One region of the Neorhizobium descurainiae genome, then DNA from elsewhere that is predicted to be linked to it. Evidence: predicted binding sites of a transcription regulator. Region 1 holds the regulator's gene; each other region holds the start of a gene.

Region 1 (7,567 bases):
TGTCGAGTTCTTCACCTCCGACGATATGGTCGGCCCCGACTCGCCGCTCGTCGAATACGGCCTCGTCGCTGCTCCGGACGCTCAGCGCGACGCGGTCCGCAAGGACTTCGCCGCCGGCAAGACCATGTAATGACCTGTGGATCGGCGCCGCGTCCTGAGCGGCGCCGGTTCCTTTCGGCCGGGTGTTCGAAAACGCCGGCTGTGATCGTCGCATCGATGCGATGATCGTTGCGCATTGCGCGACGGCGAATGCGATCGGTTCCGATGAGCGGGGCTGGGCGGTGATAGGTTGCCGCCGCAGGCGGTACGCCGGGGGATTATGATGAGTACATCATTGATATTGTTGATTGTGGCTATCATCGGCATCGTCGGCTACGCCGCCGGCGCGCGCCAGGCGATGGCGCTGGCCGGGGGGCTGTCGTCCAAACTCCATTCGCGGCCCGGCTATTACGGCTCCTTCGTTGCCGTTTGGGCCGTCGTTCCGGCCATTGTTATCCTTTTCGTCTGGCTGGTTGCCAGCCCTGCCTATATCAGCTCGTCCGTACGCGGCTCCTTTCCGGACGATGTGAAGGCCCAGTCCGAGGCCGAGCAGGGGCTTGCCTTTGGCATGATCAGCTCGATCGCCCGTGGCATGAACGCATTAACACGGGACGAGATCGACCGTGTCGGCAGCAATCCCGTCGAACTGCGCGCTGCACTTGGCGCCAAGGGCATTCCGCTTGCCGGCGACCCGCAGCCCTATATGGTCGAGGCTGCCGGTAACCTGAACGTAATGACCAATGTCAGCCGCATCCTCATGACGATTGTCGTGCTGGCGGCTGCCCTCGTCGGCGCCGGATTTGCCTATCGTCAGATCGCGCCGCGCTTCCGCGCCAGAAACCGGGTGGAAAAGGTCATCCTGGTCAGCCTCGTCATTGCGTCCTCGATCGCGATCCTGACGACGATCGGCATCGTCCTTTCGATGCTCACGGAGGCGACGCGCTTCTTCACGCATGTCCCGGCCTGGGAGTTCTTCTTCGGTACGGTCTGGGATCCGCGTTTCGCCGCCGCCGGTTCGGGTGGTTCGGAAGGCCAGTTCGGTCTGGTCCCGCTGCTGCTCGGCACGCTCTATATCGGCTTCGTCGCCATGCTCTTCGCGGTGCCGATCGGCCTCTTCTCGGCCATCTACATGTCCGAGTATGCGTCGCCTAGGGTACGCTCCGTCGCCAAGCCGTTGCTCGAAGTGCTCGCCGGCATCCCGACGATCGTCTACGGCTTCTTCGCATTGACGACGGTCGGTCCCTTCCTGCGCGACCTCTCCTCGCAGCTCAGCGGCCTCGTGACCGGCAATTATGCCAATTTCATCCAGGCCCAGAGCGTGCTGACGGCAGGCTTCGTCATGGGCATCATGCTGATCCCCTACGTTTCCTCGCTGTCGGACGACATCATCACCGCCGTGCCGCGGGCGCTGCGTGACGGTTCGCTTGGCCTCGGCGCCACCCGCTCCGAAACCATCAAGCGCGTCATCCTGCCGGCAGCGCTGCCGGGTATCGTCGGGGCGCTTCTGATGACCGCTTCCCGTGCCGTCGGCGAAACCATGATCGTCGTGCTTGCCGCCGGCGTTGCCGCCCGCATGCAGCTCAACCCCTTCGAGCCGATGACGACCGTGACCGTCAAGATCGTCAATCAGCTGACCGGCGACCTCGAGTTCACCTCGCCGCAGACGCTGGTTGCCTTCGCGCTTGGCATCACGCTCTTCGTCATCACGCTTTGCCTCAACATCTACGCGCTCTACATCGTGCGCAAATATCGGGAGCAGTACGAATGACCGATGCAGTTTCTCCCGTCCCAGGCATCGCCAAGGCCAGGCCCGCCCGTCGCGATATCGGCATCAAGCGCCGCTACGCCTCCGAGCGCCGCTTCAGGGCATATGGCATTGCCGCACTTGCTTTCGGCATCATCTTCCTGCTGCTTCTTCTCTGGTCGGTCGTCTCCAAGGGTTACACCGCCTTCCAGCAGACGATGATCACCGTGCCGGTCGAGTTCTCCGAGCAGATCATCGACCCGCAGAACGAGCGCGCCACCAACCCGCAGAAGCTGATGACGGCGAACTATCCGGTCATCGCCCGCAATGCGCTCGCCAAGGTGCTGGGTGTCGGTGCCGACGACCGCGTTCAGCTCCGCGCCGTCAATCAGATGATCTCGGATGGTGTCCGCACCCAGCTTCGCGACATGGTCGTCGCCAATCCGGCGATCATCGGCACGACGCAGACGGTCTCGCTGCTCGCTTCCGGCGACCTCGACTCCGCCTTCAAGGGGCAGATCGACCTTTCCGTTGCCCAGGAGAACCGCAAGGTTTCCGACCAGCAGGTCGGCTGGATGAACCAGCTTGCCGAAAGCGGCGCGCTGGGGAAGCACTTCAATACCGGCATCTTCGTCAACGGCGCATCGAGCCGTCCGGAGGCCGCCGGCGTCGGTGTCGCCCTCATCGGTTCGTTCTATATGATGCTGATCGTGCTCGTCCTGTCGCTGCCGATCGGCGTCGCGGCCTCGATCTATCTCGAGGAGTTCGCACCGAAGAACAGGTTCACCGACCTGATCGAGGTGAACATCAACAACCTCGCGGCGGTCCCCTCGATCGTCTACGGTCTCCTCGGGCTTGCCGTCTTCGTCAACTTTGCAGGCCTGCCGCGTTCCGCGTCCCTGGTGGGCGGCCTGGTTCTGACCCTGATGACGCTGCCGACGATCATCATCGCCACGCGCGCGGCGCTGAAAGCCGTGCCGCCGTCGATCCGCGCGGCAGCTCTGGGTCTCGGCGCCTCCAAGATGCAGACGATCTTCCATCACGTCCTGCCGCTTGCCATGCCGGGCATCCTGACCGGCACCATCATCGGGCTCGCCCACGCGCTCGGCGAAACCGCACCGCTGCTTTTGATCGGCATGGTCGCCTTCGTGGCCAACTATCCGACCACGCCGCTCGACCCGTCGACGGCGCTGCCGGTGCAGATCTACATGTGGGCGAACGAAGCCGAGCGCGCGTTCGTCGAGCGTACCTCGGGAGCGATCATCATCCTGCTCCTGTTCCTCATCGTAATGAATGTTGGCGCAATTCTCTTGCGGCGGCGCTTTGAGCGTCGCTGGTAGAAGGAGTAGACACGATGAACATGATGTCAGAAGCAGCAGTTGAAAAGGCGCTGGACCAGAAGATGAGTGATGTTTCGCATAAGATGATCGGGAAGGACGTGTCCGTGTATTACGGCGAGAAGCGCGCGCTTTTCGATGTGAACCTCAACGTCCGTGAAAACACCGTGACGGCTCTTATCGGTCCCTCCGGCTGCGGCAAGTCGACCTTCCTGCGCTGCCTCAACCGCATGAACGACACGATCGAGAACTGCCGCGTCACCGGCAAGATCACCCTCGATACGGACGATATCTACGATCCGCAGATCGACGTCGTCGAGCTGCGCGCCCGCGTCGGCATGGTCTTCCAGAAGCCGAACCCGTTCCCGAAATCGATCTACGAGAACATCGCCTATGGCCCGCGCATCCACGGGCTGGCCAGGAACAAGGCCGACATGGACCAGATCGTCGAGGCCAGCCTTCAGCGCGCCGGCCTTTGGACCGAAGTGAAGGACCGGCTGCTGGAATCCGGCACCGGCCTTTCCGGCGGCCAGCAGCAGCGTCTGTGCATCGCCCGCGCGGTCGCCGTGTCGCCGGAAGTCATCCTGATGGACGAACCCTGTTCGGCGCTCGATCCGATCGCCACCGCCAAGGTCGAGGAACTCATCCACGAACTGCGCGCCAACTACACGATCGTCATCGTGACGCATTCGATGCAGCAGGCCGCCCGCGTGTCCCAGCGCACCGCCATGTTCCATCTCGGCCAGCTGGTCGAGGAGAACGACACGGACAAGATGTTCACCAACCCGGACGACCAGCGTACCCAGGATTACATCATGGGTCGTTTCGGCTGATCAGCCGACTGTGCCGCCTGACACCAATTTCGAGGATTAGAAGATGGCATCGACCCATATCCTGTCGGCCTACGACGATGAACTGAAATATCTGAGCCGCCGCATTTCCGAAATGGGCGGCCTGGCCGAGCAGATGTGCTCGGATGCCGTGCGCGCGCTTGTGAACTCCGACTCTGCGCTCGCCCAGAAGGTCATCTCCGACGACGTGATCCTGGACCACGCCGAGCGCGAGATCCAGGACAAGGCGATCGTCACGATCGCCAAGCGCCAGCCCATGGCGTCCGACCTTCGCGAGATCGTCGGCACCCTTCGCATCGCCGGCGATCTGGAACGCGTCGGCGATCTCGGCAAGAACACCGCCAAGCGGGTCATCGCGGTTCAGGGCACCGGCGTGCCGCGCAAGCTTGCACGCGGCATCGAGCACCTTTCCGATCTCGCGCTCGTGCAGCTCAAGGAAGTGCTCGACGTCTATGCGAGCCGTTCCGCCGAGAAGGCCGAGGCGATCCGCATCCGCGACGAGGAAATCGACGCGATGTACACGTCGCTGTTCCGCGAGCTCCTCACCTACATGATGGAGGATCCGCGCAACATCACCACCTGCACCCATCTCCTGTTCTGCGCCAAGAACATCGAGCGCATCGGCGACCATGCTACCAACATAGCCGAGACGATCTACTACATGACGACGGGTGCCCAGCCGGAAGGCGAGCGTCCCAAGGACGACACGTCGAACACCCTCGGCGCGATCACCGAATGACGGAATGCTGACGGAGCAGAGTGAGAATGCTGCCAAAAATCGCTGTCGTGGAGGATGAGGAAGCGCTGAGCGTGCTTCTTCGCTACAATCTCGAAGCTGAAGGTTACGACGTCGAGACGATCCTGCGTGGGGATGAGGCCGAGATAAGGCTTCAGGAGCGCACGCCGGATCTTCTGATCCTCGACTGGATGCTGCCCGGCGTTTCCGGCATCGAACTTTGCCGGCGTCTGCGCATGCGCCCCGAAACGGAGCGCCTGCCGATCATCATGCTGACCGCCCGCGGCGAAGAGAGCGAGCGCGTCCGTGGCCTGGCCACGGGGGCGGACGACTATGTGGTCAAGCCCTTCTCGACGCCGGAACTGATGGCCCGTGTCAAAGCCATGCTGCGGCGCGCCCGCCCGGAAGTGCTCTCCAGCGTTCTGCGCTGCGGCGACATCGAGCTCGACCGCGAGACCCATCGCGTGCATCGCAAGAGCCGTGAAGTCCGCCTCGGCCCGACGGAATTCCGCCTGCTGGAGTTCCTGATGGCGTCGCCCGGCCGGGTCTTCTCCCGTTCGCAGCTTTTGGATGGCGTCTGGGGCCACGACATCTATGTCGACGAGCGCACCGTCGACGTGCATGTGGGACGCCTGCGCAAGGCGCTGAACTTCTCCAACATGCAGGACGTCATCCGCACCGTCCGTGGGGCCGGTTATTCGATGGAATCCTGACTGCCGAAAGAGGCGCGCGTCAGCGCGCCTCCGCCTCCTGCCATTCCGGCAGCGGAAACAGCCGGTCATAGCCCCAGTTGAAGATGAAGGCATAGAAGACGTAGAAGACGGCAAAAGCCACGTCCATGATCAGCGCTTCCCACAGGCTGATGCCGAGATACCAGGCGACGAACGGCAGAAGCACGATGAGCAGGCCCACCTCGAAAAGGACGGCATGGCCCACGCGTATTGCCGGCGTCTTCTGCGTGCCACCGGTCAGCCGCCGCATCAGATGGTCGAAGCCGAGGTTGTAGAGATAATTCCAGCCGGTCGCGATCGTCGCGCCGCCGATCGCGATGACGCCGATGTCGGAAACCGGCTTGCCGAAGGCAAGCGCCCCGAGCGGCGTGACGATGAGAAGCGCGATGACTTCGAAGCTGATGGCGTGGCGGATACGATCACGTGTCGAGCGCATTTCTTAACCCAAGAATAAAGCCTCGGGTCGTCCCGACATTGTGCCCGGTATGGGGGAGGTCGTCCTCGCCGCAATGAGATAGGTGTTTTCGCGCCGTTCGGCAAGCCTCGGCGCGGCATAGCTGCCATACGCAGGAAAAAAGCGGGCCGGGGCCCGCTTTCAATGCATCGTCCTGCCGTGCTCTTCTCAGGCCCGGGCGGCGGCCCTGCGGCGCTCGTGCACCGGCTGGTAGGCAAGCCGCGTGTGGTAGCCGCAATAGGGCGAGTTGTCCGGGGAGTCGCAGCCGCAGAAGTGAAAATCTTCCTTGAGCGGGTCGCCGACGGGCCACTTGCAGGTGCGCTCGGTGAGCTCGGTCAGGGCGAGGCGACGGGAGATAGGCACCACCACATTGGCGGCCGGACGATATTCCATCTCCTCGAAAGCCTCGACTTCGATCTCTTCCTTGAGAAGGGTCGCGCCGACTGCGCGGGCGACGGTCCGGGTGGCGACACGCGACGCATAGTTCGGAGCCCGGGGCGCCGACGTGGTCCGCTTGGCCGCCGAACGGCCCGTGGCCATGGTGCCGCCGGCCTTTGCCCGGCCCGGCAGGCTGAGGCGGTGCACCTTGCCGATCACGGCATTGCGGCTCACGCCTCCGAGTTGTGCGGCGATCTGGCTGGCGCTCAAGCCTTCCGACCACAATCTTTTGAGTTTTTCGACGCGCTCGTCTGTCCAGTTCATGCCCGTTCTCCGCCTTTGAACGTTGCAGGCATGCAGAATCCTTCCACCTTTGCTGCAGACATCATTCCGCAACACCCACTACATCTATGCTTGAGGTGACTAGTTCCGCCGCATGCAGTCTAGTAATTGACGATTAACCTAGTGTGAGGCTGACTCCGTGGCAAGAGTCGGGAGAATCTGCAGGAATCGATTTCTTGGTTTTCCCCAACTTGCTGTTGGGGAGAGTCATTTTTGTCACATATGCAGGTGCCTGCCTGTTTCTTCGGCAAAGCCGGCTAAGGTGCCGGGCTTTGTTGACATTCGGGCCCTAAACCCCGATAGTGCCCCCGCCGCCCCACTGGGCGGCATTTTTGATTTTTCCGGCCGGTTTGGCCGGTCTTTCGGATTGCCTAGAGGAGTGATGTCGCCATGGCTGAAGCCGCGCTTTTCGACACCTTTGCCCGGGCCCCGTTGCGCTTCGAGCGCGGCGAGGGCGTATGGCTCGTGACGGAAAGCGGCGAGCGATATCTCGATTTCGGATCGGGCGTCGCGGTCAACTCGCTTGGTCATGCCCATCCCCATCTCGTCGAAGCGCTGAAGGCGCAGGCCGAGAAGGTCTGGCACACCTCCAATCTTTATGAGGTGCCGGGCCAGGAGACGCTGTCGCGCCGCCTCGCCGAGAAATCCTTCGCGGACAAGGTGTTCTTCACGAACTCGGGTGCGGAAGCACTGGAATGCGCCATCAAGACGGCCCGCCGCTATCAGTATGTGAAGGGCCATCCGGAGCGGTTCCATATCGTGACCTTCGAAGGCGCCTTCCACGGCCGCACGCTTGCGACCATCGCCGCCGGCGGTCAGGCGAAATATCTGGAAGGCTTCGGGCCGAAGGTCGAAGGGTTCGACCAGGTGCCTTTCGGCGATCTGGAAGCGCTGAAGGCCGTCATCACCGAAAAGACGGCTGCGATCCTCATCGAGCCGATCCAGGGCGAAGGCG
Region 2 (7,567 bases), on a different contig from region 1:
GTCTGCAGCTTCCGGCCGCACGCCGGATGGTCGACGAACTCGCGGCCAGGCTCGACCGATATCGATCGCTCTTCGCGAAAGGCGATGGCCGCCCCGTCCTGCCGATCAATCTCGGCGACGCCCGCCACTACCGGGTATTCGGCTCCGACAGCATGTTCGGGGAGGTTCTGCAACGCACGGGCCTGAAAAATGCCTGGACGGGCGCGACCAGTTATTCGGCCACCGCGCCCGTCGGCATCGAAACGCTTGCCTCCATGCCGGACGCCTGGATCGTCCTCATCCCGCCGCACCCGGAGGACGCTTTCCAGGCGCTGACCGAAAGCGCCTTCTGGAATGCGCTGCCCGCCGTACGCGAAAACCGGGTCCTGACGATCGGCTCCGTCAATCCCTACGGCGCATTGCCGGCGGCAAGCCGCTTTGCAGACTTCCTGGCGGAGGGATTTTCCCATGGCGGAAATGGCTAGCCTGCCGATGCCCGTGCGCGCGCCCTCCCCATCCCTGCTTCCCGCAGCCCTGCTCGGGATCGCCTGCATTGCCGCCTTCTCGCTGCTTCTGCTGTTCCGCCCGCAGGTGCCCGGAGATGCAGAAACGGCCGCAGCGCTCGACCGGATCCTGCTCTGGAGCAGCCTGGCTCCTCGTGCAGCCATCGCACTGATTTCCGGCGCAGCGCTCGGCCTTGCCGGCGCGCTCCTGCAGCGGGTGCTGCGCAACCCGATCGCCGACGCCTCGACGCTCGGCATCGCCTCCGGTGCGGAGCTGGCGCTCACGTTCGGCCTGAGCTTTTCGCCGCTTCTGATCGGCATCTCGCGGGAACTCGCGGCCTTTGCCGGAGGCCTTGCTGCCGTCGCCATCGTGCTGGCGCTCAGCTGGCGGCGCGGCCTCGATCCGGTCACGGTCGCCATTTCCGGCATGATCGTCAGCCTGATCGCCGCCTCGCTCAGCGTCACGCTGGTGCTCGCCCGCGGCGAATATGCCATGTCGATCCATATCTGGGGTGCCGGCGCGCTCAACCAGCAGGACTGGAGCGGCATGATCTCGCTCGCGCCACGGCTGGCGGCCGGCGTCGCTGCAGCGTTCCTGCTGCTCAGACCCCTCAACGTCCTGACGCTCGACGATTCCAGCGCAAAAAGCCTCGGCGTCGCGCTGCATGCGGCACGGTTCGCCATCCTTGTCCTCGCCGTCTGGCTCTCCGCCTCGGTGACGGCCACCGTCGGCGTCATCGGTTTCCTCGGGCTTGCCGCGCCGGCGATCGCAAAACTCTGCGGCGCGCGGACCACGGGACAGGTGATGATCGCCGCCCCACTGACGGGCGCCGCCGTCCTCTTCCTCGCCGACTGCCTGACGCAATTGCTGGGACCGGGATTTTCCGATCTCGCGCCGACGGGTGCGGCCACCGCCCTGCTCGGCGGTCCGCTGCTCCTGTTGCTGCTGCCGCGCGTCCATGGATTTTCCGCCGTCACCGCAACCCCGGATGCCGTCCTGCGGCATTTGCGGAAGCCCGGAACCGCCCTCGTCATCCTTGCCGCCTTGCTCGTGGCGATCTTTGCCGCCGTCCTGACCATCGGTCCGGCCGGGGGCGGCTGGAGCGTCGCGACGGGAGCGCTGTTCTCCGACCTCCTGCCCTTCCGCCTGCCCCGCATCGTTGCGGCCGGCGGCGCCGGCGCAATGCTGGGTGCGGCTGGCTTCCTCATGCAGCGCGTCACCGGCAATCCGATTGCGAGCCCCGAAGTCCTCGGCGTCTCGACGGGCGGCGGCGCCGGCCTCACCGTCGCACTCTTCCTCTTCGGCTTTCCCCCGCCGGCCGTCATGCTCTCCAGCATGGCGCTCGGCGCGCTTGCCGCCTTCCTCGTCATGATCGCCATCGCCGGCCGCTCAGGCCTTTCCGCCGAACGGCTGCTGCTTGCCGGCATAGCCATCAGCGCCTTCTCCATGGCGATCGTCAGCATGGTACTCGCCCAGGGCGATATGCGCAGCTACATCCTGCTCACCTGGATTTCCGGCTCCACCAACCGCGCCGGCAGCTTCGAGGCCTGGACCGCCGTGATTTCGCTCGCGGTGCTGACGGCGCCGCTCTTCCTCATGACGCGCTGGCTCGCCATCCTGCCGCTCGGCGCCGGCCTTTCCCGCAGCATCGGCCTTCGCGTCGCGCCGTCACGCCTGATGCTTGCCGTCCTCACCGCGCTGATGACGGCGATCTCGTCCTTCCTGGTCGGGCCGCTCAGCCTCACCGGCCTGATCGCGCCGCATCTCGCCCGGCTGATCGGTTTTCAGCGGCCGCATCATCAGCTCGCCGCGGCGATCCTGATCGGCGCCGGCGTGATGATCACGGCCGACTGGCTGTCGCGCGTCGTCATCTATCCCTACCAGGTGCCGGTCGGCCTCTTCGCGGCGCTGATCGGCGGGCCCTACCTTCTCTGGCTTCTCGGCCGGAGGGAAGCGAGATCATGATCGCCGAGCGCTTCGCACGCGCCGGCTAGCGCTTCAGCCCGCCGGCCCAAACATGGACGGTTTCCGCCATGGTGGCGAGGTGATCTGCGGCGGAAAAGCCGGAAATCTTCTTGCGCGGCTTCAGGTCGTGATCGCCGTCCTCCAGCCACAAGATCTCGATCCCGTCGGAGAGTTCGTAGCCGGCAACCTCTTCCCGCGTGCCGAATTCGTCGCGGGTCCCCTGGCAGATCAGTGCCGGCGTCGTCAGCCCCTTCAGGTGCTGCGTGCGAAGCTGTTCAGGCTTGCCGGGCGGATGGAAAGGATAGCCGAGGCAGAGAAGACCGGCGATCTTTCCCTCCGCATGCAGGTCGCCGGCAATCATGCTTGCGACCCGTCCGCCCATCGACTTGCCGCCGATGATGAGCGGCCCCTTCGCGCCGAACTCGGCGATCGCGTCCCGGTATTCCGGATTGAGTGTCTCGGCTCTGGGCGGCGGCTTGCGGTCGCCCGACATCCGCCGGGACGCCATGTAGCCGAATTCGAAGCGCGCCACGCGGAACCCCTTGGCCGAAAGCGCACTCGCCGCGGCCGTCATCGATGCCGAATCCATCGGCGCGCCGGCGCCATGCGCCAGCAAGATCGTAAATTCCGCATTCTCCGGCCCCTCGATCAGAAATCGTTCCGACATTTTGCTCCCTCATTTAGAGCGCATTTTTCACAGGTGCCCGTCGGCTCGGGAGGCCGCCGGGCGTCCTTGGGTCAGGGCGAGACGCGTTCGCCCGAAACGATGTTTAGCAGCGGGAGCCGGACCCGTCTCCTGCGCAAGAGACAGATGGAGGATATGTCATGAACGATGTGCAGAGCCTCAGACCCGCAATCGAGCTGGCGATGAAGAACGGGGTGCGGTTCCCCAACGAAAGCGCCGCATACCGGGAGGCGCGCGATGCCCTGCTTGCGGAGGAGATCGAGCTCAGGCGCCATATCGAACGTGTCGCCGAACAGAGGCGCCGGCTGCCGCCGGGCGGCGCAGTGCCCAGGAATTATGCGTTCGAGGGCGAGAACGGCCCGGTCTCGTTCGAAGACCTGTTCGCCGACAAGGAAACCCTGGTTGTCTACAGCTACATGTTCGGCCCGGAACGGGAGCGTCCCTGCCCCATGTGCACGTCCCTGCTCTCGTCCTGGGACGGGGAGGTCCCGGACATCCGGCAACGGGTGGCGTTCGCGGTCGTGGCCCGCTCGCCGATCAGGCGCCTGATCGACTTCAAGAACGAGCGGGGCTGGCATCACCTTCCGCTCTATTCGGACATGACAGGCGATTTCAGCCGGGACTATCACGCGCTCGGCGCGAACGGCAGCGACGATGCCGCCTTCAACGTCTTCACCCGCCGGGACGGGACCATGCGGCATTTCTGGAGCCAGGAAATGGGTGCGGTCACCGCCGATCCCGGACAGGACCCGCGCGGGGCGCCCGACCTCATGCCCCTCTGGACGATCCTCGACGCCACGCCGGAAGGGCGATCGCCGCACTGGTATCCGAAATTGTCCTACTCGGTCATCACCACGGCCTAAAGGCTTGAAGATGTTAGGACTTAGGTCCGAAGCGCCGGTTTTGGCGGAACGAAAAGGAGAGCCATGACGTTCCTCGGCCACCTCAACCGAAAGGAAAGTGGTCATGAACAAGTTGATTCTCATTTCTACCGCGATCGGCCTCGTTGCGACGGGTGCCGCCGCACAGGAAAGCACCGTCAACGGCGCCGTGGGCGGTGCTGTCACCGGCGCGATCGTCGGCGGTCCGGTCGGCGCAGCGGTGGGCGGCATCGTCGGTGCGGCAGCCGGCACGGCCATCGACCCGCCGCCGGAACGCGTCGTCACCTATGTCCGCGAACAGCCGGTCCAGCAGTCGGTCGTGGTCCGGGAGCGCGTCGTCGTCGGACAGCCGATCCCGCAGCAGGTGGTGCTCACTCCGGTTCCGGAAGCGCCGACCTATGCCTATGCGATCGTCAACGAGCAGCGCGTGATCGTCGATCCCCAGACCCATACCGTCGTGCAGATCATCGACTGACGGAATACCATCAATGCAAGGCCGTCGCACCCACCGGTGCGGCGGCCTTGCCTTTTAGGTCCCCTCTTTTCGATTCCCTCAGGAAAACAAATCATTAGCCGGCTTAAAAAAGCAAACGTTGTCGTCCACAGGAAATCTTTTCCGGCACTTTCCAGTCTCGCCTTTCACGCTTTATGACACATTTATGACAGTCGGAAAGATGCAAGGGGAGCCTCGTATGCTGGGCCTGTTCAGAAAACTGCTTCCCCGCGAGGATGCCTTCTTCGATCTTTTCGCGCAGCATTCCCGCACGGTGGTCGGCGCTGCGGAAGCCTTGAACGCACTGCTTGCCGGCAAGGACATCGACGGCAACTGCCAGCGCATCGTGACGCTTGAAGACGAGGCGGACGACATCACCCGCGAAGTTCTGCAGGCCATACGCCGCAGCTTCATCACTCCTTTCGACCGCGGCGACATCAAGGATCTCATCCAATCCATGGATGACGCGATCGACATGATGCACAAGACGGTCAAGACGATCCGGCTGTTCGAACAGACGAGCTTCGACCCGCTGATGCAGCAGATGGGCGGGGAGATCGTCCAGGCCGCGCATCTCATCGCAGAGGCGGTGCCGCTGCTCAACAGGATCGGCCCCAACGCGTCGCGGCTCGGCGCGATCGCCGAGGAGATCACCCGCGTCGAAGGCCGCTCCGACGACCTCTACGACCAGGGCCTCAAGGACCTCTTCCACCGTCACGGCACCGGCAACGCCATGGGCTTCCTCATCGGCAGCGAGATCTACGGCGAGCTCGAAAAGGTGCTCGACCGGTTCGAGGACGTCGCCAACGAGATCAGCGGCATCGTGATCGAGAATGTCTGATGGAAGCCTCCCTCGCCTTCCCGCTGCTCGTCGGATTGATCGGCATCGCACTCTTCTTCGACTTCCTGAACGGCCTGCATGACGCGGCGAACTCGATCGCAACCATCGTCTCCACCCGCGTGCTCAGGCCGCAATACGCGGTCTTCTGGGCGGCCTTCTTCAACTTCATCGCCTTCCTGTTCTTCGGCCTGCATGTGGCGGAAACGCTCGGCACCGGCATCATCGATCCGGATATCGTCTCGCCGCAGGTGATCTTCGCCGCGCTGATGGGGGCGATCATCTGGAACATCGCCACCTGGATTTTCGGCATTCCGTCGAGTTCGTCGCACGCGCTGATCGGCGGGCTGGTGGGCGCCGGTCTCGCCAAGGTGGGCCTCAGCTCGATCGTCTGGAGCGGCCTCACGAAAACCGTCGGCGCAATCTTCATGTCGCCGGCGATCGGCTTCTTCCTGGCCTTGACCCTGGTCCTGATCGTCTCGTGGGCCTTCGTGCGCCAGACGCCTTTCGCCGTCGACAGCACGTTCCGCGTGCTGCAATTCGTCTCCGCTTCGCTCTATTCGCTCGGCCATGGCGGCAACGACGCTCAGAAGACGATGGGCATCATCGCGGTCCTCCTCTATTCGCAAGGCTGTCTCGGCGGCGAGTTCCACGTGCCCTTCTGGGTGGTCATCACCTGCCAGGCGGCCATGGCGCTCGGCACGCTTTTCGGCGGCTGGCGCATCGTGCACACGATGGGATCGAAGATCACCAGGCTCAATCCCATGCAGGGCTTCTGCGCCGAAACGGGCGGCGCCCTGACGCTGTTCGGCGCGACCTGGCTCGGCATCCCGGTCTCGACAACCCACACCATCACCGGCGCGATCATCGGTGTCGGCACCGCTCGACGGGTCTCGGCAGTCCGCTGGGGCATCGCCAGCAATATCGTCTTCGCATGGTTCGTGACGCTTCCCGCCGCGGCGCTGATTTCCGCGCTGTTCTACTGGCTCGCCGGCCTTTTCCAGTGAGCGCCGGCCCCACCATGCGGCTGCAAATTTTTTGCATCGGCAGGGAACCATTTGCCCCCCTCGTCGTTCTTCATGGTTGGTATCCAGGGAGGAGACAAACATGCAAACAAGCTGGCAGAAACCTGTTCGCGTCGCATTCGGCCATCTGGGCACGGAGGTCATCAACGGACCGTTCGAGGCGTTGGCCCTGCTGACGGATCGCTGGCCGGACATGCGCGGACCGCACTTCGTCAAGGCCCGCAGCGCCTGCCGCGCAGCGCTCGACGGACGCAGATCGCCGGAGGAGGCGCGTCAGCATTTCGAGCAGGCGGTGAGCGAAGCCCAGCTCCATCTGAACTGAAAGCGGCGGGGCCGGTCGAAGGACCGGCCTTTTCAATTCCTTTTAGATTCGATCCTTTTCACATGCCGATGATGTCGCCGATGAACCGGAACGGGGAACCGGAGAAGGCGATCGGCGCGAACAGCACGAGAAAGCAGACGCATGGCCTGCGCTTTCCGGCGACCGGCCGGTGGTTCAGCGTCTCGTCCGCGATCGAGACGTCGCCTTCGCCGAAACGGCCCCGCTGGTCGTGGAATTCGCCCTCGAGCACCAGCGTCAGCTCCAGACCGTGATGGCGATGATGGGGCAGCGCCCTGCCCGGCCGCACCCACAGGAGGCTCGCCTCCACTTCGGAAGACTTTTCTATAACGTGCCGCCGAAGTCCTGGCAGCCTCAGTTTCCAGGGAATGTCGGGGAGATCGAAGCCCGCATAGGCCCGCAGCGAGGCCGGGAATTTCGACGCCGCGCCGATCTCCGACCGAGGGCCGGATGGCATAGGCGCTGAATTGACGATCTCCTGCAACCGCCGGTCTCGCGCGGAAACTGCCAGGGTATCGCCGTGATGCAGAGCGTCGCCGGCCAAATCCTCCAGCACCTCGGCAAACTCTGCTGCCGAAGCCCGCATTTCCAGATGCGCACCGATAAGGGCACGGGCCGGCTCCGGAAGAGAGCCGGACACGTAATGTGCGATCAGGAAATCCAACCTTTCGGAGCTCAGTGACATATCAAAGGCCAATTCGCGAGCGGAATTCACGCTGCGGATAAATTTCGAATGGCACGGTTCAGTATTGGCTTCAACAGCCTTGAGATACGCATGATCGGAAGTTCTTTTTACTACTTATAATATGATAATAATATTCTGAAATTTTTGATTGGATCGTGAATTCGTGCGAGGA
Region 3 (7,567 bases), on a different contig from region 1:
TATTACCACATCGTCGTCGCGGACGCCCGCTCGCCGCGCGACGGCCGCTTCCTCGAAAAGCTCGGCTCCTGGAACCCGATGCTCGCCAAGGACGATGCCAAGCGCGTTGAACTGACCGCCGACCGCATCCAGCATTGGCTCGACCAGGGCGCCCAGCCGACCGACCGCGTTCTGCGCTTCCTCGCCGAAGCCGGCATCGCCAAGCGTGACGCACGCAACAACCCGGAAAAGGCAAAGCCGGGCAAGAAAGCCCAGGAACGCGCCGCCGAGCGCGCCCAGAAGGCCGCCGACACGGAAGCTGCTGCCGCCGAAGCGTAAGCTTTCGCGACCGTTCTTCATGACGACGGGCAGTGCGGCGACGCGCTGCCCGTTTTGCTGTTTGCATTTCTTTACGTTGCGCTTAAATGGAACCTGAGACAACCGAGATCACGACCGCATGCCCAAGCTCGAAAACCCCGTTCTGATGGCGACCATCGGCGCCGCTCAAGGCCTGAGGGGCGAGGTGCGCGTGCGGTCCTATACCGCCGATCCGACCGCGCTCGGCGACTACGGCAACCTGCACAGCGAGGACGGCCGCGTCTTCGAGATCCTTGAAATCCGCGAGGCGAAGAATGTCGCGATCGTCCGCTTCCGGGGCATCAACGACCGCAATGCCGCCGAGGCGCTGAACGGCCTCGAGCTATTCATCGAACGGGACAACCTGCCGGACGAGGAGCTGGAGGACGACGAGTTCTATTACGCCGATCTCGAAGGTCTCGAAGCGATCGACCAGGACGGCAAGAGCTACGGCACGGTGAGCGCGGTCTACGATTTCGGCGCCGGCGACCTGCTGGAGCTCAAGGGTCCCGGCCGCCGGCCGGCGCTCATCCCCTTTTCGGAAGCGGCGGTCCTCGAAATCGACCTCGAAGGCGGCAAGATCCTGATCGACCCGCAGGCGGCGGGGCTGACCGAAACCCCGGACGAAGACGGTCCGGCAACGGGCTTTCCCCGCAAGGGCAAATAATGACCTTTCGCGCGACGATCCTGACGCTCTATCCGGAAATGTTTCCGGGACATCTCGCCGTCTCCCTGGCCGGCAAGGCGCAGGAACGCGGCCACTGGTCGCTCGACACGGTGCAGATCCGCGATTTCGCGGAAGACAGGCACCGCACGGTGGACGACACGCCGGCCGGCGGCGGCGCCGGCATGGTGTTGAGGCCGGATATCCTCGCGAAGGCGATCGACCACGTCTCCCGGGAGGATACCCGTCCGCGCCTGCTGATGAGCCCGCGGGGCAAACCGCTGACGCAGGAAAGGGTGCGCGAGCTTGCCGCCGGCGAGGGCGTGGTGATCGTCTGCGGGCGTTTCGAGGGGATCGACCAGCGGGTGATCGACGCGCGCAACCTCGAAGAGGTCTCGATCGGCGACTATATTCTTTCCGGCGGAGAGCCGGCGGCGCTGACGCTGCTCGACGCCGTCGTCCGCATCCTGCCGGGCGTCATGGGCAATGCGCTTTCCGGCACGCATGAGAGTTTCGAGAACGGACTGCTCGAACATCCGCAATATACCCGGCCGCAGGTCTTCGAAGGACGGGAAATCCCGGCCGTGCTCACCTCCGGCAACCACGCGGCGATCGAGAAATGGCGGCTGGAAGAAGCGAGGAAGCTGACGGCCGAGCGGCGGCCGGACCTTTATGAAAATCAGCCGGTGACGAAGTAGTAGATCGTCAGGCCGATACCGACGGCCACGACGCACCAGCGCAGCACCGCCTGCGGCACGCGTCTGGCCATCCACACGCCGGCATAGCCGCCGAGCGCGCCCGCCGGGATCATGACGAGCGCCTCGGGCCAGGCGATCACCCCGCCGCCGACGAAGACGACGATCGCCACCGCGGCGATCAGCACCGCCAGCAGGTTCTTCAGCGCGTTGAGGTGGTGATAGGTGCCGCCGGTGGTGACCCCGAGGACCGCCAGCATCATGATGCCCATGCCGGCGCCGAAGAAGCCGCCATAGATCGAGGTCAGGAACTGGCCGATGACGCAGGCGGGCGAATTGGCGGAGCGTTCGGCCGACGCCTTCGGCCTCAGCCAGGGGCCGGCGGCGAAGACGGCCGTCGCCGCGGCGAGCAGCCAGGGCACGATCTGCCGGAAGGAAGGATTGTCGAGCGAGAGCAGCAGGAACGCGCCGCCGAAGGCGCCGACGACCGAAACGACCGCCAGCAGCAGGGCGCTGCGCCAGCGGTGGGAAATCTCGTCCCAATAGGCGATGGTCGACGTGACATAGCCCGGAAACTGCACGATCGAGGAGGTCGCGTTGGCGGAAATCGGCGGAATGCCGGCAAGCGTCATGGCGCCGAATGTCAGGAACGTGCCGCCGCCGGCAATCGCGTTCACCGCCCCCGACAGAAAGCCCGCGGCGGCGAGCAGCGCCATCATCGTGATTGTCATGGTGTTTCCTCATCCCTTGAGCGTGACATAGCTGCTTCGACATGAGGCGGCAACAGCCGGCATTTCGTTACAAAATCGCAATCGAAGGATGACAAGCGGGTTTGTTTCGTGTATTGGCGCACGCGGAAATGGGAAATCTCCCGTCGACCAGCAACAAAGAATGGCGAATCCGCTCTGCCGGTAAGGCGAACCCCGAGGCTTTGACCAAAGGTATATCGAGCGCTCTGGCTGTTTCAGAAGAACCAAAGGTTTGAAACGATGAACATCATTCAGCAGCTTGAGGCCGAACAGGTCGCCAAGATCGAAGCCAAGCGCACGCTTCCCGAATTCTCCCCGGGCGACACCGTTCGCGTCAACGTCCGCGTGACGGAAGGCAGCCGTACCCGCGTGCAGGCCTATGAAGGCGTCTGCATCGCCCGTTCCGGCGGCGGCCTCAACGAGAACTTCACCGTTCGCAAGATCTCCTATGGCGAAGGCGTCGAGCGTGTTTTCCCGGTCTACTCGCCGCTCGTCGAGAGCGTCGACGTCGTCCGCCGCGGTAAGGTCCGCCGCGCCAAGCTTTACTACCTGCGCGACCGTCGCGGCAAGTCGGCTCGTATCGTCGAGAACACCGGCACCCGCGCCCGCAAGCTGAACGAAGCCGAGCGCCAGGCCGTTGCCGACGAGAAGGCACGTATCGAAGCCGAGAAGATCGCCGCCGCCCAGGCTCTCGCCGCCGAAAAGGCAGCAGCGGAAGCCGCAGAAGCAAAGGCAGCGGCAGAAGCTGCCGAAGCGGCGAAGGCTGCGGAAGCATCTGCCGAATAAGCTTCGGACGATCATTTTCGAAAAAGGCGGCTCCCGGGCCGCCTTTTTTTATTTTCGCGGAACCATTGCGGAATGGCGCTCCTTGCCATCCGGTTTTGAAATGTGAGATTTTCGGGCCGATCGATCCTTGAGGAGTTCTCGATGCCCACCCGACGCGCCTTTCTCGCAGGCCTCGCCGCGCTCGTTCTTGCCCCGACGGTCGGCACCGCCGACGAACTGCCGGACCTCAAGGGACGCACCGTCGTGGTGGTGACGGAAAACGCCTATCCGCCGCTGCAATTCGTCGATCCGAAATCCGGCCGGGCGATCGGCTGGGAATACGACGCGATGAACGAGATCGCCAAGCGGCTGAACTTCAAGGTCGGGTACCAGAACACGAGCTGGGACGCGATGATCCAGGCGGTCTCCGACGGGCAATACGACATCGGCATGACCGGAATCACGATCAAGGACGACCGCAAGGAAAAGGTGGACTTCTCCGATCCCTATATGCGCTCGCAGCAGCTCATGCTGGTGCGCGGCGGCGAGAAACGCTTCACCGATGAAGAGAGCTTTGCTGCGCTTGAAAATGGCCTGATCGGCGCGCAGCCCGGAACGAGCCCGTTCTACACGGCGGTCTACGGGATCCTCGACGGCAACGAGCAGAACCCGCGCATCAAGCTTTTCGAGACCTTCGGAGCGACGGTGCAGGCGCTGAAGGCGGGCGACGTCGATCTGGTGCTGACGGACAGCACCGCCGGCGAAGGCTATGTGAAGGCCTCCGGCGGTTCGCTGAAGATCATCGGCGAGCCGCTCGGCGCGGAGGACTTCGGCTTCATCTTCAGGAAGGGTTCGGATCTCGTCCAGCCGGTCAATGCGGCGATCGCGGCGCTGAAGGCCGACGGCACGCTCGATGCGCTGAACAAGAAGTGGTTCCTCGACTACAAGATGGGCCAGTAGGTTATGGCGCCTCCGCGCCGGAAAACCGAAGCGCCAGGGGATTTTCCCTGGTGGCTGGCCGCCTTCGGTGTGCTCTGCCTCGGGCTGGCGGCCGTCATCGCGTTCAACGATCTTTACGCGCAGGTCTTCGGCGTGGTCGTCAAAGGCATCGGCATCACCATCGGCGTGACGCTCGCAGCTTTTTCGCTGGCGACGGCGCTGGGGTTGGGGATCGCGCTCGCCGGATTGTCGGACAGCCTCTTGCTCCGGCAGATCGCCCGCTTCTATGTGGAACTGATCCGCGGCATCCCGATTCTCGTCCTGCTCTTCTATATCGCCTTCGTCGGCGCGCCGGGCTTCGTGGCGCTCTGGAACTGGGCGCTGACGCCGCTGATAGAGCGCGGCTGGGCGGCGACGCTTCTCGTGCGCGACCTCTCGCTGCTCTCAAGGGCGGTGATCGCGCTGATGATCGGCTATGCCGCCTTCATCGCCGAGATTTTTCGCGCGGGCTTCCAGTCGGTCGACGAGGGACAGAACGAGGCGGCCAAGGCGCTCGGCTTCACCCGCTTCCAGCGCTTCCGGCTGATCGTCTTCCCGCAGGCGATGCGGGTGATCTTCCCGCCGCTGTCCAACGACTTCGTCGCGATGGTGAAGGATAGTTCGCTCGTCTCGGTGCTCGGGATCGCCGACATCACCCAGATGGCCAAGGTCTATGCCGCAGGATCCTTCCGTTTCTTCGAGACCTACTCGATCGTCACCTATATCTACCTGCTGCTGACGATCGGCCTGTCGCTGGCGCTGCGCGGCATCGAACACCGGATGCGCAGGCGGATTGAGCGATGACCGGAGACGGCGGCGAAGCGCCGCCGTCCCGTCAGGTTCAATAGACGTCCGGCACGTACATGTCCGGCGGCACCGGGTGGCGGATATAATCGTCATGACGGACACGGCCCGGCAGCTCGATCGGTTCCTTCGGCACGTTCTCGTAAGGCACCTGGGAAAGAAGATGGGCGATGCAGTTCAACCGCGCCTTCTTCTTGTCGACCGCCTGCACGACCCACCAGGGCGCTTCCGGAATGTGGGTGCGTTCCAGCATCTCTTCCTTGGCCTTGGTATATTCCTCCCAGTGGACCCGGCTTTCCAGATCCATCGGCGAGAGCTTCCACTGCTTCAGCGGATCGTGGATGCGCATCTTGAAGCGGAATTCCTGCTCCTCGTCGGTGATCGAGAACCAGTATTTGACGAGGATGATGCCGGAGCGCACGAGCATGCGCTCGAATTCCGGCACGGAGCGGAAGAATTCCTCCAGCTCGTCCTTCGTGCAGAAGCCCATGACGCGCTCGACGCCGGCACGGTTGTACCAGGAGCGGTCGAAAAGCACCATTTCGCCGGCGGTCGGCAGGTGGGGCACATAGCGCTGGAAATACCACTGGTTCCGCTCGCGCTCGGTGGGCGCCGGAAGCGCCACGACGCGGCAGACACGCGGATTGAGGCGCTGGGTGACGCGCTTGATGGCGCCGCCCTTGCCGGCGGAGTCGCGGCCCTCGAAGAGCACGACCATCTTCAGTTTCTTGTATTGCACCCAGTCCTGCAGGCGGACGAGCTCGTGCTGGAGACGGAAGAGCTCGCGGAAGTAAATCCTGCGATCGAGCGTCGGTTCGGCGGGCTCCGACATGCCCTCGGCGACCAGCTCATCGAGCCGGTCTTCCTCCATCTGCATCTCAAGCTCTTCATCGAAGCTGTCGGCGATCTCGTCCTTGATGCGGCTGAGCTGGTCTTCCATGGGTTCGGACATCTTGAACATCCCTCCGTTCTCAAAAGGAGATCAAGCACGTTTCCGCGAAAACTTTATGACAGCGATGCGACAGGTTTCCGCCGACGCAAACCGATTGCCGATTTTGCGGAAAACTGTTATTGGAGCCGCCATGGGATCGAAATTCGGATGCCTCGCGAACCAGTTCATCGTGCTGCAGGACCACAAGCGCCTGCCGGCACGCTTCTTCGCGCGCGTATCCGGGGCGCTTTGCGACCGACTTAGCTGATCTTCTCAGCACGAGGCAGCCTGCGGCTGCCCCACAGAAATCCCTCGTTCCATTCAGCTTTACGGATAGCAGCCATGAGCGCACAGCACATTGCCCCTCGGACCCTTTACGACAAGATCTGGGACGACCACGTCGTCTCCGAAGACGAAAACGGCACCTGTCTCCTCTATATCGACCGTCACCTCGTGCACGAGGTGACGTCGCCGCAGGCTTTCGAAGGCCTGCGCATGGCCGGCCGCAAGGTCCGGGCGCCGGAAAAGACGCTGGCCGTCGTCGACCACAACGTTCCCACGACCGCCGACCGCCATGAAGGCATCAAGAACGAGGAAAGCCGCATTCAGGTCGAGGCGCTTGCCCAGAACGCCAAGGATTTCGGCGTCGAATATTATTCCGAAAAGGACGTCCGCCAGGGCATCGTCCATATCGTCGGCCCCGAACAGGGTTTCACCCTGCCCGGCATGACGATCGTCTGCGGCGACAGCCACACCTCCACCCACGGCGCTTTCGGCGCACTGGCGCACGGCATCGGCACGTCCGAAGTGGAGCATGTGCTCGCCACCCAGACGCTGGTGCAGAAGAAGGCGAAGAACATGCTGGTGCGCGTCGACGGGAAGCTTCCCGAAGGCGTCACCGCCAAGGACATCATCCTCGCCATCATCGGCGAGATCGGCACCGCCGGCGGCACCGGCCACGTCATCGAATTCGCCGGCGAAGCGATCCGTTCGCTCTCCATGGAAGGCCGCATGACGGTCTGCAACATGACGATCGAAGGCGGCGCCCGCGCCGGCCTGATCGCGCCTGACGAGACGACCTTCGAATACATCAAGGACAAGCCGCGCGCACCGAAGGGCAAGGCCTGGGACATGGCGCTCGACTACTGGAAGACACTGCACACGGAAGAAGGCGCGCATTTCGACAAGGTCGTCGTGCTCGACGCCGCCAACCTGCCGCCGATCGTCTCCTGGGGTTCCTCGCCCGAGGACGTGGTTTCCGTTCAGGGCACCGTGCCGAACCCGGACGACATCCAGGACGAGACGAAGCGGGCCTCCAAGTGGCGCGCGCTGGAATATATGGGCCTCAAGCCCGGCACCAGGATGACGGATATCGCGGTCGACCGCGTCTTCATCGGCTCCTGCACCAACGGCCGCATCGAGGATTTGCGCGCAGCCGCCGAGGTCGTCGAGGGCAGGAAGGTGGCTTCGACCGTTTCCGCCATGATCGTCCCGGGCTCGGGCATCGTGAAGGAACAGGCCGAAGCCGAGGGCCTCGACAAAATCTTCAAGGAAGCGGGCTTCGAATGGCGCGAGCCGGGCTGCTCCATGTGCCTTGCCATGAACGACGACCGGCTGAAGCCGGGCGAGCGTTGCGCCTCCACCT
Region 4 (7,567 bases), on a different contig from region 1:
GGCGGGCTGATCCTGCTCTGGGTCCTGCTGTTCCTCTATCCCGTCGGCACCGCGATCGCCATCCACGGCGTCATCCAGATGGTGTCGAACGGCTCCCGCGCCTGGTTCTCCCGCGCCTATATCGACTACGGGATCCTCGGCATCCTGGGTCTCGGCCTCGTCATTTCGAGCATCATCCTGCTGATCGTCGACTACCAGCCGGACTTTATCGTGGTGTCGATCGCGATCGGGCTGATGCCGGTCCTCGTCTGGCTGCCGGTCTCGAAGCTGCGGCTCGACGCGTCCAAGCCGCATCACGCGCTTGTCTGCGGACTGATCGCCGGGGCTCTGACGGTGGGCGTCGGCGTTTCCGGCCCGACGATCGACATCTTCTTCATCCGCACGATGATGGACCGGCGCAAGGTGATCGCCACCAAGGCGGCGGTGCAGGTGGCCTCGCATGCCACCAAGGTGGTGTTCTACTGGAACGCGGCGACCGCCCTGCCGCCGGCCGACTGGGCCTCGATCCTGATCGCGGCGCCGATCGCCATTCTCGGGGCAAGGGCCGGCAACGACATCCTGCAGAAGATGACGGATGCCAATTTCCGTGCCTGGACGCGCTGGATCGTCACCGGCGTGGGAGCCGTTTATTTCACGCAGGGCATGCTGAAGCTGATTTGACGGAGCTTGGGTCCCAGGGCGGATGCCGTCCAAGGAAATGTGTCAGGAAGACGATCAATTATCCGGTCCTCACCCCTTCGTGACTTTCTCTTGAGGCGGCAGGATGGTTACTTTCCGCCAGCCCGTACGTTAGCCGTCGATCGCTCTTGATTGCCGCGAGCAATCGTGGATAACAGTTACCCTGATAAAAAAGGTCAGCCACCCATGCCGCTCCGCTTCCGCTCCGTAATCCTTCTTGCGGGCCTGCTTTACGCAGGCGTCACGCTGGCGGGAGAAGTACGGGCGCCAAAGGGCGTGGTGGAGCTCTTCACCTCCCAGGGTTGCTCCTCCTGCCCACCCGCGGATGCGACGCTCGGAAACCTGGTGGCGCAGGGCGATGTGGTGGCGCTCTCCTATCATGTGGATTACTGGAACTATCTCGGCTGGACCGACACGCTGAGTTCGCGGGAGAACACCGAGAGGCAGTACGGTTATGCCAAGACGCTCGGCCGCAGCGGCGTCTACACGCCGCAGGCGATCATCAACGGCCGCGATCATGTGAAGGGAACGGATATTTCCGTCATCAATGACAGGGTCACGCAACTCGGCGCGGCAGGCGAAGGGCTGATCGTGCCGGTCACTGCGGTCATGCGCGGCGACGAGATCGAAATCGAGATCGGCGGCGGCAAGGGGCGGGCGGATGTCGTGGTCGCCTATTTCACCAGGCGTCAGCAGGTGGAAGTGACCAAGGGCGAGAACAGCGGCAAGAACATGGAATACTGGCATGCCGTCTATGACGTGCAGTCCGTCGGCACGTGGAACGGCCAGAGCATGAAGCTGACCCTGCCGGGCAAGCTGATGGGCAAATCCAAGAAGGACGGCTGCGCTATCCTGCTGCAGGCCTCCGGTCCCAGCGGCGAGCCGGCGGCCATCCTCGGCGCCACGATCCTGATGGCCGGCCGCAAGAAATACTGACCCGGAAATATTTGCCGAGGACCGTTGCGCGGTCGTCGGATCCTTGTTCGGGTGAGGTGTCGGCGGCCCGATCCGGAAACATTGGGGGGCTGGGGGTAAGGGTCAATGTACCAGACCGGGCCATATGGCGCGAGAACCGCGCCAACCAACGCAATCAATCTCGCTTCGAAATCAGGCACTGTTTTGTTCGAAATGGGGCAAGAATAAAAACGTGCGGCGGTCCACAGGAGAGGCCGCGGATCTCCATTTAGCCTTGAAACGCTCCAGGCTCTCGGGCACACTGTCACATCTCCGACATCGACGAGTTTGGGAGCCTTGATGACCGATCAGCCGGAATTGCCGGGGGCGCAGAGACCCCAGGACACAACCGTCGTCGTCAACCTCAGCGAATACAGGCAGAGCCGCGATCCCGTCCCGGTGACCTTCCACCGGCGCGAGCTCGACGCGATTCTCAGAATCTACGGCCGCATGGTCGGCGAAGGGGAATGGAAGGATTACGCGATCGACCACCTCAAGGACCGCGCGGTCTTTTCCGTTTTCAAGCGGTCTGGCGAAATGCCGCTCTTCCGGATCGAGAAGAACCCGAAGCTCGCCAACAAGCAGGGCGCCTATTGCGTGCTCAACACGCACGGCACGATCCTCAAGCGCGGCCATGAGCTGCCGCAGGTGCTCAAGGTCTTCGACAAGGTGCTGAAACTGATCGACTGAGCGATCCGATCCTTTCGGATTTTATCGCAGCCGCAATCCCGAAGCCGCTTTCCGGCGGCGTGCGCCTATTCGGCAAACAGCGAGCCGGGATAGGCATTCCGGTCAGGAGCTGTCGCGGCGCCCTCGCCAAGTGCTGCCTGCATCAAAACCGTGTCCAGCCATTTCCCGTGCTTGAAGCCGGTGCCTTTCAGCGTGCCGGTCAGCTCGAAGCCGAGGCCGCGATGAAGAGCCACGGAAGCGGCGCTCGCGCCGCCGATGACGGCGACCATCTGCCGGAAGCCGAGCGCTTCGCAGCGGACGAGCAATTCCTTGAGCAGCGCCCGGCCGATGCCCTGACCGCGCGCTTCCGGTGCGAGATAGATCGAATCCTCGACCAGCCAGCGATAGGCCGGGCGGGTGCGGAAGGCCGAGGCATAGGCGTAGCCGAGAAGCGCGCCGCCTTCGCCTTCGGCGGCGATATACGGATAGCCCTTGCTCCTGATCCCTTCGAACCGGCTCATCATCTCCGCCTCTCCCGGCGGGACGATCTCGTAGCTCGCAGTGCCGTTCAGCACGCTGTCGCGGTAGATTTCGGTGATGGCGGGAAGATCGGCCAAGGTGGCGTCGCGGAGGCGGAAGGTCATCGGGGCAGGCAGTCGTTGAAGAGAATGTCCGAACCTATGCCGCGTCGCGGAGGCGGGCAACAAAAAAGGCGACCCGAGAGCCGCCTTCTTCGTATTCATGTCCGGTGCCGTTATTCGTCGCGATTGCCGAGGAACTGCAGCAGGAACGTGAAGAGGTTGATGAAGTCGAGGTAAAGCGTCAGGGCGCCCATGATCGCCTTGCGGCCCATGACGGCCACGTCGTCGCCATCGTAGTACATTTCCTTGATCTTCTGCGTATCGTAGGCGGTGAGGCCCGCGAAGATCAGCACGCCGATCACGGAGATGGCGAAGCCGAGGGCAGACGAAGCCAGGAAGATGTTGACCACCGAGGCGATGATCAGGCCGAAGAGGCCCATGATCAGGAACGAACCCATCGCCGACAGGTCCTTCTTGGTCGTGTAACCGTAGAGCGACAGGGCGCCGAAGGAGGCGGCCGTGACGAAGAAGGTCTGCACGATGCTCTGGCCGGTGAAGACCAGGAAGATCGAGGACAGCGACAGGCCCATCAGCGCGGCATAGACCCAGAAGGTCGTCTGCGCGGCTGCGACGCTCATCGAGTTGATCCGGAAGCTCAGGAAGAAGACCATCGCCAGCGGAGCCAGCATGACAACCCACTTAAGCGGGCTGGCATAAAGCAACTGGCCGAAAGCCGTAAGCTGGCCGTCGGCAACTGCCATCTGCCATGTCAGGAAGGCCGCTACGCCGGTGATCGCAAGCCCGAGTGCCATCAGGTTGTAAACCTTCAGCATATAGGCACGGAGGCCCTCGTCGATCATCGCACCGGATTGGACGCGGGTCTGCGCCATTCGGTTCTGGTAGTTGTTGAAGTCAGCCATTGTTTCCTCTTTAAGCTCCGAAGTTAGTCACGGTGTCGGGCCCCCTTTGTCAGACCCAGGCGCCGCTGCGGAGCTTCAGCAAGCCTGCCGTCAAATATGATGTGAGTTTGCTTCACATACAAGGGGTTCCGCAAGCGAAAACGCAAGCCGCAGGCGTAATTTAGCAACCTATGGGACGTTCCGGCAGGATTTTGATCCGGGAGTTAATGGAAAACGCTACCTATGGGCGAGTCACAGTTCGCGGAGCACCGGCGCCGCCTTCTGGCCGAGGATCCGCCAGGTGCCGGCGAGACCGATCCCGACGGTCAGCACCAGCGAAACGGCGAGGGTGAGGAGTGCCACGTCCGGCAGGAAGGTCGACGGCATCCGCATGATGCGGCTGACCACGAACCAGGCGGAGGCGCCGCCCGCGACAAGTGCGAAGATCGCGGTCGCCGCGCCGAGGATCATGTACTCGTAGGAGAAGGCGCGCATCAGCATATGCCTCGTGCCGCCGAGGGTCTTGAGGATCACGGCATCGTGGGCCCGGGCGCGGTTGCCGGCGGCGAGCGCACCGGCGAGGACCAGGACGGAAGCGATGAGCGCCACGGCCGCCGCAGCACGGATCGCGGTCGCGAGCTGGCCGACGAGCTGGTCGACGATGTCGATCGCATCCTTCACCCGCACGCTGGTGATGGTCGGATAGGCATTGGTGACGGCGCGCAGGATCGAGGCCTCCTCCTGGGCGGTGGCGGAAGGATCGGTCAGCGTGGCAAGCCAGGCATGCGGTGCCCCGCGGAAGGTGTTGGGCGAAAAGACCATCACGAAATTGATGGAGAGCGATTCCCACTCGACATTGCGGAAATTGGCGATGCGGGCGGTGATGTTGCGGCCGAGCACGTTGACGGTGACCGTATCGCCGAGCTTCAGGCCGAGCTCGCCGGCCTCTTCCGCCGTGAAGGAGACGAGCGGTTCGCCGGAATAGTCGGCCGGCCACCATTCGCCCGCCGTCAGCGTCGAATTTTCCGGCAGAGTCTCCTCATAGGTGATGCCGCGATCGCCGCGGAGCACCCAGCGGCCGGCGGGCGGCACGTTCATCTGCGCCACGTCCTCGCCGTTGAAGGCGAGAATCCGTCCGCGCAACATGGGCGCCTGGGTGACCGTTCCCTCGGGCGCCTGCTGTCTCAGGATGTTCAGGAAGCCTTCGCGCTCCGATCCCTGGATGTCCACGAAGAAGAAGTTCGGCGCCTGCGCGGCGATCTGGCCGGTAAGCTGCCGGCGCATGTTGCCGTCGATCAGCGCCAGCGTCACCAGCAGGGCGAGGCCGAGACCCAGCGAGAGCACGACGGAGGGAGTGAGGGCGCCGGGCCGATGGATATTGCCGATCGCCAGCCGCAGCGCCGGGGAATTGACGCGCGGGCTTCTTCTCGCCAGCGCGGCGATGAGAGCGGCGACAAGCCTGAGAAGGACGAAAGCGCCCGCGACGGCTGCCAGGAAGACCGAGGCGACGAAGCGGTCCTCGGCGGAGGCGATCGAAAGGGCGGCAAGGGCGGCAAGCGCCAAGCCTGCCGCGAGGAGATAGGGCCAGGAGGGCAGGCGGGCATCGTCGAAGGACTGTTCGCGGAAGAGCGCCGTCGCCGGCACTTCGCGGGCGTGGCCGAGCGGCAGGATCGCGAAGGCGAAGGTGATCAAAAGGCCGAAGAGGGCGGCGAGCGCCAGCGCCGACGGATAGAAGGTCACTTCCTTCGGAACCGGCAGGACGCCTTCCAGGAACTGCAGTGCGACGAAGGGCGCAATCGCGCCGATGACGAGGCCGATGACGATCCCGACGGCGGCGAGGATCATGATCTGGATGAGATAGATCAGGGTGACGACCGAAGCGGGGGCGCCGAGGCATTTGAAGGTCGCGATCGTCGTGCGCTTGGCGTCGAGGAAGGCCCGTACGGCATTCGCCACGCCGACGCCGCCGACGATGAGCGCCGTCAGGCCGACCAGGGTCAAAAACTGCGAGAACCGGTCGACATTTTCGGTAAGGGACGGCGCGGCGCGATCGCTGGTCCGGATCGCCCAGCCGGCGCTCGGGAATTCCCGGTTGGCGCGGGGGGCAAGCGTCGAACGGATCGCCGGATCGTCGAGGCGCACCTTGTAAGCATGCTCGACGAGACTGCCCGTGGTAATCAGGCCCGAAGCGGTCAGGGCGTCGCGGCTGACGAGAAGGCGCGGCGCGAAACCGAAGCCATCGGAAAGAGCGTCGGGCTCGGCGGTGATCGTGCCCTTCAGGGTCAGCCTGGCATTGCCGAGCAGGAGCTGGTCTCCTTCCCGGATGCCGAGACGTTCGAGAAGCAGGGGGGCGGCCAGCGCGCCGAAGGTTTCCCCGTCCCTCGCGAGCAGGCCGGAAAGCGGCGCGGAGGGTTCGGAGCCGAACGTGCCGTAGAGCGGATAGGCATCGTCGACGGCCTTCACCTCCACCAGCGCCTGTTCAGAACCATCCGGCTTGCGCGCCATGGAGCGCAGGCTGGTCGAGACGGAAACCTGGCCGAGGCCGTCAAGGAAGGCGCGCTCCTCCCCCGTGGCTTCCCGGTTGTTGAGCTCGAAGCGGATGTCGCCCGCGAGAATCTCCTGGCCCTGGCTGGCGATGGCGCCGGTGATCGCGCGAGAGACCGAATTGACCGCGGCGATCGCACCGGTGCCGAGCGCGATGCAGGCGAGAAAGATATAGAAGCCGCCGAGCCCGCCGCGCATTTCCCGGAGAGCCAGGCGGAACGCAATCGATAAGCGAGGGAGCGTCAGCCTCATGCGGAGACCGCCTGAGCCGGAGCGTGAACGGCGCTGTCGCCGACGATTTCGCCGGAGCGGACGCGGATCTGCCGCGAGCAGCGGGCGGCGAGCGCATTGTCATGGGTGACGAGCAGCATGGTCATGCCGCGCTCGGCCTGCTTGGCGAACAGGAGATCGGCGATCTGCCGTCCGGTCTCGGTGTCGAGATTGCCGGTCGGTTCGTCGGCGATCAGCACGGAAGGCGAGGGCGCGAGCGCCCGGGCGATCGCCACCCGCTGCTGCTCGCCGCCGGAAAGCTGACCGGGATAGTGATTGAGACGTTCGCCAAGGCCAACGGCGGCGAGCTCGTGCCTGGCGATGTCAAAGGGGTTCCTAACGTTCGCCAGTTCGAGCGGGACGGCGACGTTTTCCAGCGCCGTCATATTGGCGATCAGGTGGAACGACTGGAAGACGATGCCGATGTTGCGGCCGCGGAAATCGGCCAGCGCGTCCTCGGAAAGCGTGTGAAGAGGGGCGCCGTCGATGACGATCTCGCCGCTGTCCAGGCGTTCGAGGCCGGCCAGAACCATCAGAAGCGTCGATTTGCCGGAGCCCGAGGGGCCGACGATGCCGACGGCTTCCCCTGCGCGGATTTGGAGATCGATCTGCTTCAGCACATGCACGGACGCTGCGGCACTGCCCAAGGTCAGATCGGCCTTCGTCAGCGTGATGATGGTTTTAGTCAAATCGAACCGTCCTATATAGCGTGAAGCCTCAACCCGAATGCCGCGCCGCGGTAGCGTCCAATCTAGGAGACGGATCGTGAGTTTTAAAGCAAGCCTCCTTCACTTCATCGTCATGTCCGCGCTGGCATTCTCCGCGTTTGCGGCGCGGGCGCAGGACGCCGGGGGCCAGGGTGGGGCGATTGAGCTCGTCGGGTTCGGGGACAGCCTGATGGCGGGCTATCAGCTTGCACCCTCCGAATCCTACACGGCGCAGCTCGAAGCGGCCTTGAAGGCGAAGGGCCAC

What was found. The regulator PhoB, encoded in region 1, activates phosphate uptake and scavenging genes when phosphate is short. The targets are predictions, from matches to a motif close to TGTCATNNANCTGTCAT.
Region 2: a site for PhoB is predicted at 4,663-4,679, ahead of ACMGE0_RS08800 (DUF47 family protein). Genes of this name have one in related genera too.
Region 3: a site for PhoB is predicted at 5,988-6,004, ahead of ppk2 (polyphosphate kinase 2). Genes of this name have one in related genera too.
Region 4: a site for PhoB is predicted at 1,896-1,912, ahead of ACMGE0_RS09955 (DUF2794 domain-containing protein). Genes of this name have one in related genera too.

The regions. Positions count from the first base shown of each region.
Region 1 is NZ_JBLFFK010000018.1:113,670-121,236, reverse strand. It holds gene ACMGE0_RS25165 (substrate-binding domain-containing protein) at 1-130, shown strand, start outside; gene pstC (phosphate ABC transporter permease subunit PstC) at 323-1,807, shown strand; gene pstA (phosphate ABC transporter permease PstA) at 1,804-3,123, shown strand; gene pstB (phosphate ABC transporter ATP-binding protein PstB) at 3,138-3,953, shown strand; gene phoU (phosphate signaling complex protein PhoU) at 3,997-4,710, shown strand; gene phoB (phosphate regulon transcriptional regulator PhoB) at 4,737-5,420, shown strand; gene ACMGE0_RS25135 (PACE efflux transporter) at 5,440-5,874, opposite strand; gene ACMGE0_RS25130 (GcrA family cell cycle regulator) at 6,061-6,594, opposite strand; gene ACMGE0_RS25125 (aspartate aminotransferase family protein) at 7,003-7,567, shown strand, end outside.
Region 2 is NZ_JBLFFK010000003.1:422,669-430,235, reverse strand. It holds gene ACMGE0_RS08825 (ABC transporter substrate-binding protein) at 1-464, shown strand, start outside; gene fhuB (Fe(3+)-hydroxamate ABC transporter permease FhuB) at 448-2,448, shown strand; gene ACMGE0_RS08815 (alpha/beta hydrolase family protein) at 2,474-3,115, opposite strand; gene ACMGE0_RS08810 (DUF899 family protein) at 3,274-3,996, shown strand; gene ACMGE0_RS08805 (DUF1236 domain-containing protein) at 4,100-4,489, shown strand; gene ACMGE0_RS08800 (DUF47 family protein) at 4,707-5,348, shown strand; gene ACMGE0_RS08795 (inorganic phosphate transporter) at 5,348-6,352, shown strand; gene ACMGE0_RS08790 (DUF982 domain-containing protein) at 6,453-6,692, shown strand; gene ACMGE0_RS08785 (cupin domain-containing protein) at 6,751-7,395, opposite strand.
Region 3 is NZ_JBLFFK010000004.1:210,381-217,947, forward strand. It holds gene rpsP (30S ribosomal protein S16) at 1-318, shown strand, start outside; gene rimM (ribosome maturation factor RimM) at 437-1,003, shown strand; gene trmD (tRNA (guanosine(37)-N1)-methyltransferase TrmD) at 1,003-1,698, shown strand; gene ACMGE0_RS10055 (sulfite exporter TauE/SafE family protein) at 1,680-2,426, opposite strand; gene rplS (50S ribosomal protein L19) at 2,685-3,230, shown strand; gene ACMGE0_RS10065 (basic amino acid ABC transporter substrate-binding protein) at 3,372-4,169, shown strand; gene ACMGE0_RS10070 (amino acid ABC transporter permease) at 4,173-4,991, shown strand; gene ppk2 (polyphosphate kinase 2) at 5,029-5,943, opposite strand; gene leuC (3-isopropylmalate dehydratase large subunit) at 6,265-7,567, shown strand, end outside.
Region 4 is NZ_JBLFFK010000004.1:187,113-194,679, reverse strand. It holds gene ACMGE0_RS09965 (TSUP family transporter) at 1-660, shown strand, start outside; gene ACMGE0_RS09960 (DUF1223 domain-containing protein) at 865-1,614, shown strand; gene ACMGE0_RS09955 (DUF2794 domain-containing protein) at 1,933-2,322, shown strand; gene ACMGE0_RS09950 (GNAT family N-acetyltransferase) at 2,388-2,945, opposite strand; gene ACMGE0_RS09945 (Bax inhibitor-1/YccA family protein) at 3,056-3,802, opposite strand; gene ACMGE0_RS09940 (ABC transporter permease) at 4,034-6,577, opposite strand; gene ACMGE0_RS09935 (ABC transporter ATP-binding protein) at 6,574-7,284, opposite strand; gene ACMGE0_RS09930 (arylesterase) at 7,361-7,567, shown strand, end outside.